DNA from 4 places in the Pantoea alhagi genome. Region 3 is predicted to be linked to each of the others. Evidence: predicted binding sites of a transcription regulator. Region 3 holds the regulator's gene; each other region holds the start of a gene.
The links. The regulator sigma-54, encoded in region 3, starts transcription at its own class of promoters, with help from an activator protein. The targets are predictions, from matches to a motif close to GTTGGCACANNTTTCGCTNT.
Positions count from the first base shown of each region.

Region 1: a site for sigma-54 is predicted at 1,934-1,953, ahead of norV (anaerobic nitric oxide reductase flavorubredoxin). Genes of this name have one in related genera too.
Region 2: a site for sigma-54 is predicted at 1,772-1,791, ahead of glnA (glutamate--ammonia ligase). Genes of this name have one in related genera too.
Region 4: a site for sigma-54 is predicted at 1,438-1,457, ahead of B1H58_RS02790 (gamma-glutamyltransferase family protein). Genes of this name have one in related genera too.

Region 1 covers NZ_CP019706.1:470,118-473,268, reverse strand. The annotation lists gene norW (NADH:flavorubredoxin reductase NorW) at 1-425, opposite strand, end outside; gene norV (anaerobic nitric oxide reductase flavorubredoxin) at 430-1,896, opposite strand; gene norR (nitric oxide reductase transcriptional regulator NorR) at 2,054-3,151, shown strand, end outside.
Region 2 covers NZ_CP019706.1:1,675,040-1,678,190, reverse strand. The annotation lists gene typA (ribosome-dependent GTPase TypA) at 1-1,503, opposite strand, end outside; gene glnA (glutamate--ammonia ligase) at 1,939-3,151, shown strand, end outside.
Region 3 covers NZ_CP019706.1:1,099,902-1,103,052, reverse strand. The annotation lists gene ptsN (PTS IIA-like nitrogen regulatory protein PtsN) at 1-107, opposite strand, end outside; gene hpf (ribosome hibernation promoting factor) at 299-586, opposite strand; gene rpoN (RNA polymerase factor sigma-54) at 610-2,043, opposite strand; gene lptB (LPS export ABC transporter ATP-binding protein) at 2,092-2,817, opposite strand; gene lptA (lipopolysaccharide ABC transporter substrate-binding protein LptA) at 2,823-3,151, opposite strand, start outside.
Region 4 covers NZ_CP019706.1:590,258-593,408, reverse strand. The annotation lists gene B1H58_RS02790 (gamma-glutamyltransferase family protein) at 1-1,405, opposite strand, end outside; gene hpxU (MurR/RpiR family transcriptional regulator HpxU) at 1,525-2,364, shown strand; gene B1H58_RS02780 (transporter substrate-binding domain-containing protein) at 2,563-3,151, shown strand, end outside.

The DNA of each region.
Region 1 (3,151 bases), 630 kb from region 3:
TGCGCGCCCTGCAGGCTCTCTTCACACTGCCGATACTCCTGCTGGCTGTTCAGGGTATACATCAGCTCGCTGCCGCTGACCGACGGTACCAGTGCCTCGGCTCCGGTAGCCAGCACCAGCTTGCCGTAGGCGAAGTCGCCCGCCGTGGTCTCAATGCGGTGCGTGGTAGCATCAATACGCGTTACCCGCGTATGCGGATGCAGCATGACGTTGTTCTTCTCCGCATACTCGGCGGCGGTGACGCGGGTCAGATCGTCGGCCCGCTGCGCCAGAGAGAAAACGTGGCTCAGTTCTGGCTTATGGTATTCATCGCAGCTGTCCGCCGCGATCAGGCGGATAGCTATCTCTTTATTCTGCTGACGCAGATTTTTAATTAATTGTCGGGCGGCAAAGCCGGAGCCGATAATGACAATATCTGATGACATAATCTTAGCCCTCGTACGGGTCAAAAACGTCTTTACCCATGCCGCATTCCGGGCAGAGGAAGTCGTCCGGCACGTCAGCCCAGGCAGTGCCCGGCGCAACGTCCTGAGAATCTTCGCCGGTCGCCGGGTCATATACCCACAGGCATACGCTACAGACCATCTTTTGTTCAGCATCGCCTGCGGCGGCGCTTTCCGGCGCGGCGCTAACCGGCACATCCAGCGCGGCGGCAGGTGCAGCGGCAGGCTCCGGCTGGGCAACGTTTTCCGGCAGCGGAGAGAGTGCCCACTGACGCGCAATAGTGCGGCCATGCTCACGGCACGCTTCCAGCGCTTTGCCGTCCGGACGCCATTTAGTTTTCAGGCTAAGGGACATCTCAAAGCCTGCGTCCTGTAAGCGGGTAGAGAGGCGATCCACCGCGCCGCCGCTCCAGCCGTGCGAGCCGAAGGCGCTGGCGTGTTTGTTGCGAAAGCGCAGACCGGTCATCTCTTCGACCAGACCAGCGATTTTTGGCATCATCACGTTGTTCATGGTGGAGGTGCCGACCAGCACGCCTTTTGAGCGGAACACGTTGGTCAGCACTTCGTTTTTATCGCTACGCGCCACGTTAAAGATTTTCACCGCTACGCGTGGGTCAACTTCGTTAATGCCCTGAGCAATGGCGTCGGCCATCATGCGGGTGTTGTTGGACATGGTGTCGTAGAAGATGGTGATGCGATCTTCCTGGTAATCCGCCGCCCACTTCAGATACAGCTCAACAATCTGCGTCGGGTTATCGCGCCATACCACGCCGTGAGACGTGGCGATCATGCTTACCGGCAGGTTAAAGCCAAGGATTTCATTGATTTTCGGCGTTACCAGGCGGCTGAACGGCGTCAGGATGTTGGCGTAGTAGCGCTGGCACTGCTCAAACAGCTCAGTCTGGTCTACTTCGTCATTGAACAGATGTTCATCGCAATAGTGCTGACCAAAAGCGTCGTTACTGAACAGCACCGCATCTTCGGTCATATAGGTCATCATGCTGTCCGGCCAGTGCAGCATCGGCGTTTCCACAAAGATCAGTTTTTTGCCGTTACCGATATCCAGCGAGTCGCCGGTTTTCACCACGTTAAAATTCCACTCCGGATGATGGTGATGACCATTAATTGAATCGATAGCGTTTTCGGTACAGTAGATCGGCGTATGGGGAATACGCGTCATCAGCTCGGTCAGCGCGCCCGCATGGTCTTCTTCCGCATGGTTGATGATGATGTAGTCGATTTTATCCAGATCGATTTCCTGCATCAGGTTGGTCACGAATTCACGGCTGAATTTATGATCGACGGTATCAATCAGGACGTTTTTCTCTTCTTTGATCAGATAGCTGTTGTAGCTGCTGCCTCGCAGCGTTTTATATTCGGTACCATGAAAATCACGTACTTCCCAGTCACGTTGGCCTACCCAGGTAATGTTATTTTTAACGTGAATGCTCATTTTGGTTCCTCAACAGGTTCATAAAGTTTCTTTACTTAGTGCATGCGGCGTGCCAACTTTTATTTAATTGATATTTAAGATTTTTTATTTTTATAATTGTTAAAGTGACAATTGAGGTTTATTGTGTTTTCAACAATGACATTGTGGAAAAGACAGTATGACAATCTCAGTTGAAGGCCTGGCCGCGCTGGCGGTAGAGATCCAGAACGGACTTTCCCGCTCCGATCGTTTTAGCCGGATGATCGCCAGTATTCATCACCTGCTGCGGTGCGATGCCACCGCGCTGTTGCGCTATGAGGCGCAGCATTTTCGTCCGCTGGCGACCGCCGGACTGGCACCAGATGTAATGGGGCGTCGTTTTAAAATCGAGGCGCATCCGCGTCTGGAAGCGATTGCCCGCGCCGGAGATGTGGTGCGTTTTCCGGCCGACAGCGATTTACCCGATCCCTATGATGGATTGATCCCCGATCGGCATGAGCTGCATGTGCACGCCTGCGTTGGGTTGCCGCTGTTTTCCGGTCAGGATCTGATCGGTGCGCTGACGCTGGACGGCATGAATGCCAGCCAGTTTGATGATTACAGCGATGAAGAGCTGCGGGTGGTGGCAAGCCTGGCCGGCAGCGCTCTGAACAACGCGCTGCTGCTGGAACAGCTGGAGCAGCCGGGCAACGCCTTTACGCTCAGCGCTCACCGGCAAAGCACAGGCGAAAGCAGCGAAATGATTGGCGAGTCGTTGCCCATGCAGCAGCTAAAGAAAGAAATTGCGGTGGTGGCGCCTACCGATCTTAATGTGCTGATCAGTGGTGAAACCGGTGTGGGGAAAGAGCTGGTGGCGCAGGCGCTGCATCGCCAGTCGGCGCGTGCTGCCAGCCCGCTGATTTATCTGAACTGTGCGGCGCTGCCGGAAACGGTGGCGGAAAGTGAGTTGTTCGGCCATGTGAAAGGAGCCTTTACCGGTGCGGTACACGATCGTACCGGCAAGTTCGAAATGGCCGATAACGGTACGCTGTTTCTGGATGAAATTGGTGAGCTGACGCTGACGCTACAGGCAAAATTGCTGCGGGTACTACAGTATGGCGATTTGCAGCGCGTCGGCGAAGACCGACATCTGAAGGTGGATGTGCGCATTCTGGCCGCCACTAACCGTGACCTGCGGCAGGCGGTGGCGGAGGGCAGCTTCCGCGCCGATCTGTATCATCGTCTGAGCGTTTTTCCGTTGCAGGTTCCGGCGCTGCGCGAGCGCGGCGAGGATATT
Region 2 (3,151 bases), 580 kb from region 3:
CAGCGCAAAGGCAACCGCTTTGCCCTGACCGTTAGAGATCAGAACGCCGTTCTGACGCTGACCCACTTCGCCCGGACGCACGTCGTCGTAATGGCTGAAGGTAGAGTACAGCAGGCCAGTACCGGAGGTCATGGTCATGAATTCGTTACGGAAACCGATCAGACCACGGCTTGGGATCACGTAGTCAAGACGTACGCGGCCTTTGCCATCCGGATCCATGTTTTTCATGTCACCTTTACGTTCGCCCATCGCCTGCATGACCGCGCCCTGATGCTGTTCTTCGATATCCAGCGTCACGTTTTCAAACGGTTCTTGCTTGCGACCGTCAACTTCGCGGAAGATAACTTTCGGACGGGATACCGCCAGCTCAAAGCCTTCACGACGCATGTTTTCGATCAGTACGGAGAGGTGCAGCTCGCCACGACCAGAAACACGGAAAGCATCCGCATCTTCGGTCTCTTCAACGCGCAGCGCAACGTTATGTACCAGCTCTTTCTTCAGACGATCCAGGATCTGACGTGAAGTAACGTATTTACCTTCTTTACCGCAGAACGGAGAGGTGTTGACGTTAAAGAACATGGTTACGGTCGGCTCATCCACGCTCAGCGGCGGCAGCGCTTCTACGTTCTGCGTGTCGCAGATCGTATCAGAGATGTTCAGTTCGCCCAGACCGGTGATAGCGATAATGTCGCCCGCTTCAGCCAGATCGGTATCGATACGCTCCAGACCAAGGTGACCCAGCACTTTGCCGACTTTCGCGTTACGCGTTTTGCCGGTGCTGTCGATAATCGTTACCTGCTGGTTCGGTTTCACCTTACCACGCTTGATACGACCGATACCGATAACGCCCAGGTAGTTGTTGTAGTCCAGCTGAGAGATCTGCATCTGCAGCGGGCCGTCCAGGTCAACATTCGGAGCCGGAACGTGCTTAACAATCGCCTCATACAGCGGGGTCATGTCGTCAGCCATATCGCTGTGCTCAACGCCAGCAATACCCTGCAGCGCTGAAGCATAAATAATCGGGAAATCGAGCTGCTCGTCGGTGGCATCCAGGTTTACGAACAGGTCAAACACCTGATCAACAACCCAGTCAGGACGTGCGCCCGGACGGTCGATTTTGTTGATAACCACAATCGGCTTCAGGCCATGCGCAAAGGCTTTTTTGGTCACGAAACGCGTCTGCGGCATTGGGCCATCCATCGCGTCGACAACCAGCAGCACTGAATCAACCATGGACATCACGCGCTCAACTTCACCACCGAAGTCGGCGTGTCCCGGGGTATCAACGATGTTGATACGATAGTCGTTCCATTTGATGGCGGTATTTTTCGCGAGGATGGTAATCCCACGCTCTTTCTCCAAATCGTTGGAGTCCATTACACGCTCAGTTGCTTCAGTACGGGCATCAAAAGTACCAGACTGTTGCAACAGTTTATCAACCAGGGTGGTTTTCCCATGGTCAACGTGCGCAATAATGGCGATGTTACGCAAATTTTCGATCACAGCTTTGCCTCAGGCATTAGAAATAGCGCGCTATTGTACACGGATTAATCGAAGGACTGAACAGGATCACAAATATCAAAGAAAGAATGCTGCAAGGCTTGCCTTAAACACCACTTTCAGTGCAAAAAATGCACCTGATTGATCAACTGCACCATAACAGTGCCCAAACTCTACTCAATTGCACTACAATGGTGCGCGATATCCATCATGGTGCATCCCTCGTTTGACGAGAGCGCTTATAATAGCGCTTTTTAGCCAAAATAATAAAGTTGGCACAAAATTCGCTTTAATCAGTTCAAGCCAAAACGACAGTTTCCACAACGGTTGATAGCTTGTCTGAGATCTTTATCGCCTACTGTACGCTGATCTTTACGCGTCTGGCAGGGTGAAGTTCTCTTTCCACGACGACAATGACAATTACCAGGAGAGTTGAGTATGTCTGCTGAACACGTTCTCTCGATGATGAACGAACACGAAGTGAAGTTTGTTGACCTGCGTTTTACCGATACCAAAGGTAAAGAACAACATGTGACCATTCCGGCACATCAGGTTAACGCAGACTTCTTCGAAGAAGGCAAAATGTTCGATGGTTCCTCCATCGGCGGCTGGAAAGGTATTAACGAGTCAGACATGGTGCTGATGCCGGACGCGTCCACAGCAGTACTGGATCCTTTCTTCGAAGACTCCACGCTGATCATCCGTTGTGACATTCTGGAGCCTGGCACCATGCAGGGCTACGATCGCGACCCACGTTCAATCGCCAAGCGCGCTGAAGATTTCCTGCGCTCTTCCGGCATTGCCGATACCGTACTGTTTGGCCCTGAACCTGAGTTCTTCCTGTTCGACGATATCCGCTTTGGCAGCAGCACATCCGGTTCTCACGTTGCTATCGATGATATCGAAGCGGCCTGGAACACCGGCAAAGAATATGAAGGCGGCAACAAAGGTCACCGTCCGGGTCTGAAAGGCGGCTATTTCCCGGTACCGCCGGTTGACTCCGCACAGGACATCCGTTCTGCCATGTGTCTGACCATGGAGCAGATGGGCCTGGTTGTTGAAGCACACCACCATGAAGTGGCCACCGCAGGTCAGAACGAAGTGGCAACCCGCTTCAATACCATGGTGAAAAAAGCCGACGAAATTCAGATCTACAAATATGTCGTGCATAACGTGGCGCACGCCTACGGCAAAACCGCGACCTTTATGCCGAAGCCGATGTTTGGCGATAACGGTTCTGGCATGCACTGCCATATGTCCCTGTCAAAAGGCGGCACAAACCTGTTCGCAGGCGATAAATACGGCGGCCTGTCTGAAATGGCGCTGTTCTATATCGGCGGCGTAATCAAACACGCGAAAGCCATTAATGCCCTGGCTAACCCAACCACCAACTCCTATAAGCGTCTGGTTCCGGGTTACGAAGCGCCGGTTATGCTGGCCTACTCAGCGCGTAACCGCTCAGCATCTATCCGTATTCCGGTGGTCGCCAGCCCGAAAGCACGCCGTATCGAAGCTCGCTTCCCGGATCCGGCAGCTAACCCGTACCTGGCGTTCGCTGCGCTGCTGATGGCAGGCCTGGACGGTATCATCAACAAGATCCATCCTGGCGACGCCATGGATAAAAACCTGTATGACCTGCCGCCGGAAGAAG
Region 3 (3,151 bases):
TCACTGATGATTTCCAGTGCCCGCTTTTTGCTCTGGCAATGCACGCCGCTGCGGGTACAGTCAAGGCTAAGTACAGAGCTGAGTTCCAGTGAGAGTTCGTTGTTCATCATAGTTTCACTTGCGTGTTCACATTTACTGGCACATCACGCTACTTTACGCGTCTTGCGACGAGAACAGCAGCAAAAACTTCGCCAGCCGGCGTGAATGGAAAAACGGGGCGAAAAAGCTCGCCCCCGGTCTGTGCATGTTACCGTATCCGGCAACCTGACGGCCTGTTTTTCCTTAAGCCGCGAGGTGATTAGTGTTGTTTTAACTTATCTTTATGCTTGGTTAGCTGGCGCGCCAGCTTATCGATTAAACCATCGATCGCCGCATACATATCACTGGCTTCAGACGTTGCGTGCAGTTCGCCGCCGCTGACATGCAGCGTCGCTTCCGCTATCTGCTGCACTCTTTCTACCTTTAGCACAATATGAACCTGGGTTATCCGGTCAGAATATTGGGCCAGTTTGGCAAATTTGGTGTTCACAAACTCACGTAAAGCGGTCGTGATTTCAACGTGTTGCCCGGTAATATTGAGTTGCATAGCGTCTTCCTTCTCAGTGATGATCAAACCAATTGCTTACGCTGGTTTGATGGCGGGATGGATAAAGACTCGCGATACTTCGCGACGGTACGGCGCGCCACCATAATGCCTTGTTCAGACAACAGGGTAGTGAGCTTGCTGTCGCTCAGCGGTTTGGCGGGGTTTTCCGCCGAGATTAGCTTTTTCACCAGCGCGCGAATGGCAGTTGATGAGGCTTCGCCCCCGCCTTCGGTATTAACATGGCTGGAAAAAAAGTATTTCAGTTCAAAAATGCCGCGTGGGCTGTGCAGATATTTTTGAGTGGTAACGCGGGAAATGGTCGACTCATGCATATCAACGGCCTGGGCAATATCCGCCAGCACCATCGGGCGCATAAACTCTTCACCCTGCTCAAAAAAAGCCTGCTGTTGTTCCACAATGCAACGCGTCACTTTGAGCAGCGTATCATTACGGCTTTCCAGGCTTTTAATCAGCCATTTCGCATCCTGTAAATTGGTGCGAATAAACTGGTTATCGCTGTCGCTACGCGCCGAATTGCCCAGCGCGGCGTATTGCTGATTGATCTGCAGGCGCGGCACGCTGTCGCTGTTTAACTCAACCGTCCAGCGATTGCCTGTTTTACGCACCAGCACATCAGGGATGACATATTCCGGTTCGCGGGTGTTAACTGACTGGCCGGGTCGTGGATCCAGTGACTGAATCAGCGCCAGCGCCGTTTTCAGCACTTCTTCTTTCAAACGCGTCACGCGCATCAGACTGCGGAAATCATGGTTGGCCAGCAGATCGAGGTATTGATCGACAATCAGCTGCGCCTCGGCCAGAAAGGGCGTATCGCGCGCAAATTGTGAAAGCTGTACCAGCAGACAATCACGCAGGTTACGTGCGCCCACCCCAACCGGATCGAAACGCTGGACTCGCTTCAGAACCGCTTCAACCTCATCCAGCGCCACATCCTCGTCGCCAAGGCTGTCGCGGATATCATCCAGCGTAACGGTAAGGTAGCCGGTATCGTCAATGGCATCGACGATCGAGGTGGCAATCGCGCGGTCGGTATCGCTAAACGGCGTTAGCTCTACCTGCCACATCAGGTAATCCTGCAAGGTTTGGGTGGTTTCGCCCTGATAAACCGGTAGTTCATCATCGCGATAGTCATTGCCGGTGCCTGAGGGCGTACCGGCCGTATAGATCTCATCCCAGGTTGCATCAAGCGGCAACTCTTCCGGCATATCCTTTTGCTCAAGCGCCTCACGCGTATCAAGCGCTTCGCTTTCAGCATATTCGAGAGAATCTACTTCCTCATGGATATCGGTCTGCTCAAGCAACGGATTACTCTCCAGCGCCAGCTGTATCTCCTGTTGAAGTTCCAGCGTAGAAAGCTGCAGCAAACGGATTGCCTGCTGTAGCTGCGGAGTCATTGCAAGCTGTTGACTGAGTCTGAGTTGCAAACCTTGCTTCATATTCAGAATAAAGATTCCTGATAAAACACCGTCATAACTGACACCATATCAGAGTCTGAACTCTTCACCCAAATAGACACGTTTTACTTGCTCATCGGCCAGGATAGCTTCCGGCGTTCCGTGCGCGATTAAATGGCCCTGGCTAACGATATAAGCGCGTTCGCAGACGGCCAGCGTTTCACGGACGTTGTGGTCCGTGATCAGGACGCCAAGCCCGCTGTCGCGCAGATGCTCAATGATTTTTTTAATATCAATCACAGATATGGGATCGACGCCGGCAAAAGGCTCATCCAGCAGAATAAATTTGGGATTTGCCGCCAGCGCTCGGGCAATTTCAACACGACGGCGCTCGCCGCCTGACAGCGCCTGGCCGAGGCTATCGCGCAGATGCGCAATATGGAACTCTTCCATCAGCTCTTTGGCGCGATCTTCACGCTGCTCGGTGGTGAGATCTTCCCGTATCTGCAGCACCGCCATCAGGTTGTCATAAACGCTCAGACGACGGAAAATAGAGGCTTCCTGTGGCAGATAGCCAATCCCGCGTCGGGCGCGAGCGTGCAGCGGCAGAATACTGATATCTTCATCATCAATAACGATGCGGCCTGCATCACGCGGCACAATACCAACGACCATATAAAACGTTGTGGTTTTGCCGGCCCCGTTTGGACCGAGCAGGCCAACGATCTCGCCTGATTTAACCTGCAGGCTGACATCTTCCACCACGCGGCGGCCTTTATAGGCTTTTGCCAGATTTTCAGCGATTAGTGTTGCCATAGGGATCAGCGGCTCTTCTGTTGGCTAGTGGATGAGGAGGCGGGTTTATCCTGCAACTGCGAAGGAACCAGCACCGTGGTGACGCGTTTGTTATCGCCTTCACTCCAGGCCTGCATCTTCTGCTCTTTAACCAGATAGGTAATGCGATCGCCTTTCACGTTGCTGTCCAGCTGCTCAATATAAGCATTGCCGGTAAGCTCAACGAAATCCTTCGCCAGCTCATAGCGCATCTTTGCCGCATGGCCTTTTACCGGTTTGCCATCGTCCTGTAGCTGATAAAAAGTGGCCGGATTGCCATAGGCGTCGACCACGGTTTTTTTGCTGTCGCCGCCGG
Region 4 (3,151 bases), 510 kb from region 3:
TCAGGGTGTCTGAAGAGTCACCCCAGGTTCGGCCCAGCAGCCAGCGCGGCGCGCTTACTGCTTCCTGAAGCGGCATGCCCTGAATCACATGACGGGTAAATATCGCTGCCTGGGTTTGCGGCTGGCCGTCGCCGCCCATCGAACCGTACACCATTATGCGTCCATCTTTCAGGCGGGCAGCGGCGGGGTTAAGCGTATGAAACGGCTGTTTGCCGGGCAGTAGCGACAGCAAATGGTGTGGATCCAGGCTGAATGCCGCGCCACGGTTCTGCCAGACGATGCCGGTATCCGGCAGCACTACGCCGCTGCCAAACTCATGATAAATACTCTGTATAAAGGAGACCGCCAGGCCGCTGCTGTCCATCACGCCCATCCAGACGGTATCGCCAGGCCCGCGTCCGCTTCCCCAGGGCGCTGCTCGCTGCGGATCGATTTGTTGTGCGCGGGTCGCCAGCAGACCACTTTCCAGCAGCTGCTGCATCTCTTCACGCATATGCAACGGGTCAGTGATATAGCGATCACGCAGGGCAAAAGCCTGTTTTGTTGCCTCGACAATACAATGAATTGTCTGCACCTCATCGGCTTCCGCCATGTTCAGGCAGTCGGTAATGCCGAGGATCGCCAGCGAAACCAGCCCCTGAGTTGGCGGTGCCATGTTGTAAATATCACCGTGCTGATGGGTCAGGTGCAGCGGCCTGCGGCGCTTTGCCCGATGGCGCTGTAAATCTTCCAGCATGATCGGCATTTCCAGCTGTTTCATACCCTGCGCCAGTCGATGCGCCAGCGGGCCGCGATAAAAGCTATCCAGCCCGTTTTCACACAGTTCTGACAGCGTCCCGGCCAGCGCCGGTTGGGTAAAGCGGCTACCGGGACGCGGCGGTGCACCAGCGGGCATAAAAGTGGCGGCGAAGCCGGGCTGACAGGCCAGCTCCTGCTGTTTGGCGTGGGTGGCTGTAGCCTGGGAGGCGGTTACCGGAATGCCGTCGGCGGCATAGCGAATCGCATCGCGCAACAGGCGTGGCAGCGGCAGCGAAGCGCCGCCATATTCCTGCGCAAGCGTAAGCGCTTCCGACCAGCCGCTCACGGTGCCTGCCACGGTCAATGCCGCTTTGGGGCCACGATGAGGAATATGTGGCAGCCCCTGATAAAAGTCGGGATGGGCCAGCGAACCGGCAGCACCGCTGGCGTCAATAGCGATGGGATCGCCCTGCGGCGGCACAATCAGCCAGAAGCCGTCACCGCCCAGACCGTTCATATGCGGATAGACCACCGCAATCGTCGCGGCGGCGGCGACCATCGCTTCGATCGCGTTACCGCCTTCGCGCAGCACCGCCAGTGCGCTTTCGCTGGCAAGATGATGCGGCGTGACCACCATTCCCTGAGGCGCCATATTACTTTGGATCATTGCGTATCCTTATTTGCTTCAGACAAAAAGGTTAAGCAAGAGCTGTTCCAGGTTTGGCAGGGCAGAGAGTGGATCGATTTATGCTATGTTCAGCTGAAACAAAAGTTACAGGGAACTTTATGAAGCAGCTTGATGAACGGCTCCGACAACATTACGGTCAGCTTTCGCCGCAGGAGCAGCGCATTGCCGATTTTGTTTTTGACCATTTCGACGATTTAATCAGCTATAACAGCGCCGAACTGGCACGCCTGAGCGGAGTCTCGAAAGCGACCGTCAGCCGTCTGTTCCGGCGGCTCGGCTATGAGAAATACAAAGATATGCGCGATGAGCTGCGGACTCTGCGCCAGAGCGGCATGCCGCTTACCGATAATCGCGATGCGGTGCAGGGCAACACGCTGCTGTCGCGTCACTATAAGCAGGAGATCGCTAATCTGACGCAGTGGGTCAACAGTATCGATCCGCAGTGCTTTAGCGAGATTATTGCGGCGCTGGGGCAGGCGCGACGTATCTTTATTATCGGAATGCGCAACGGCTGGCCGGTGGCGCTGCATCTGCGTCAGCAGCTGTTACAGGCGCGTACGCAGGTACATATTTTGCCGCAGCCCGGACAGACGCTTGGTGAAGAGCTGGTGGATATCAGTGCGGACGATCTGGTGATTGCCGTCGCTTTCCGGCGGCGTCCACGCATTATGAAATCTTTACTGCTCCAGCTCCAGCAGCAGGCGGTGCCGGTGGTATTGCTTTGCGAGCCGCAGGCGCAGTCGATTATTCCACTGGCACGCTGGCCGCTTTGTACCCCGCTTGACAGCGTTTCCGCCTTCGACAGCTACTCCGCCGCCATGAGTCTGGTTAACCTGTTGGCCAATGCGTTACTGCATGAAGGGCTGGCGCAGGGACGTCAGCGTATTCACGCTATTGCCGATCTTTACCAGCAGCTGGATGAGCTGGAACAGCGTTAATGGGGCACCATTTTGGTGCTTTGCGCCTTTACAGCACACTCTTTTTCTTTCTCTTCTTCTTTTGATGACGGCCTGATAAACGGGCCGTTTTACGCTTTTTACCTCCTTCATTCCTCTGTTCTGCACCTGGCACATTAGTTGCAGAAAGTTTTGTGACGAATCTTTTGTTGCAATATTTCACTCCGGGGCAAAACAGATATGAAAAAATTATCCATGATCATGATGGGCGCGGCATTGATGTTCACCCAACTGGGCAGCGCGTTGGCCGACGGGCTACAGGCCATCGAGCAGCGCGGCGTGCTGCGCGTAGCGGTGCCGCAGGATTTCCCGCCGTTTGGTTCGGTCGGTACCGATCTGCAACCGCAGGGATATGATATCGATATGGCGAAATATCTCGCCAGCCAGATGAAACTAAAGTTGCAGCTGGTGCCAGTAACCAGCGCCAACCGCGTGCCCTATCTGCAAACTGATAAGGTCGATCTGGTGATCTCCAGTCTTGGTAAAAACCCTGAGCGCGCCAAAGCCATCGACTTCAGCCGCGCTTACGCGCCTTTCTTTCTTGGCGTATTCGGGCCGAAAAGCGAGCCTGCGCTAAGCGGTGCGGCGGCGCTTAGCGGCAAAAGCATTGGCGTCACGCGCGGCGCGGTAGAGGATATGGTGTTGAGCGACGTGGCACCAAAAGATGCCACGGTAAAACGCTACGAGGATAACAACACCACGCTCTCTGCATATCTCTCCGGGCAGGTGCAGTATGTTGCCACCGGCAATCTGGTCGTGGCCGCTATTG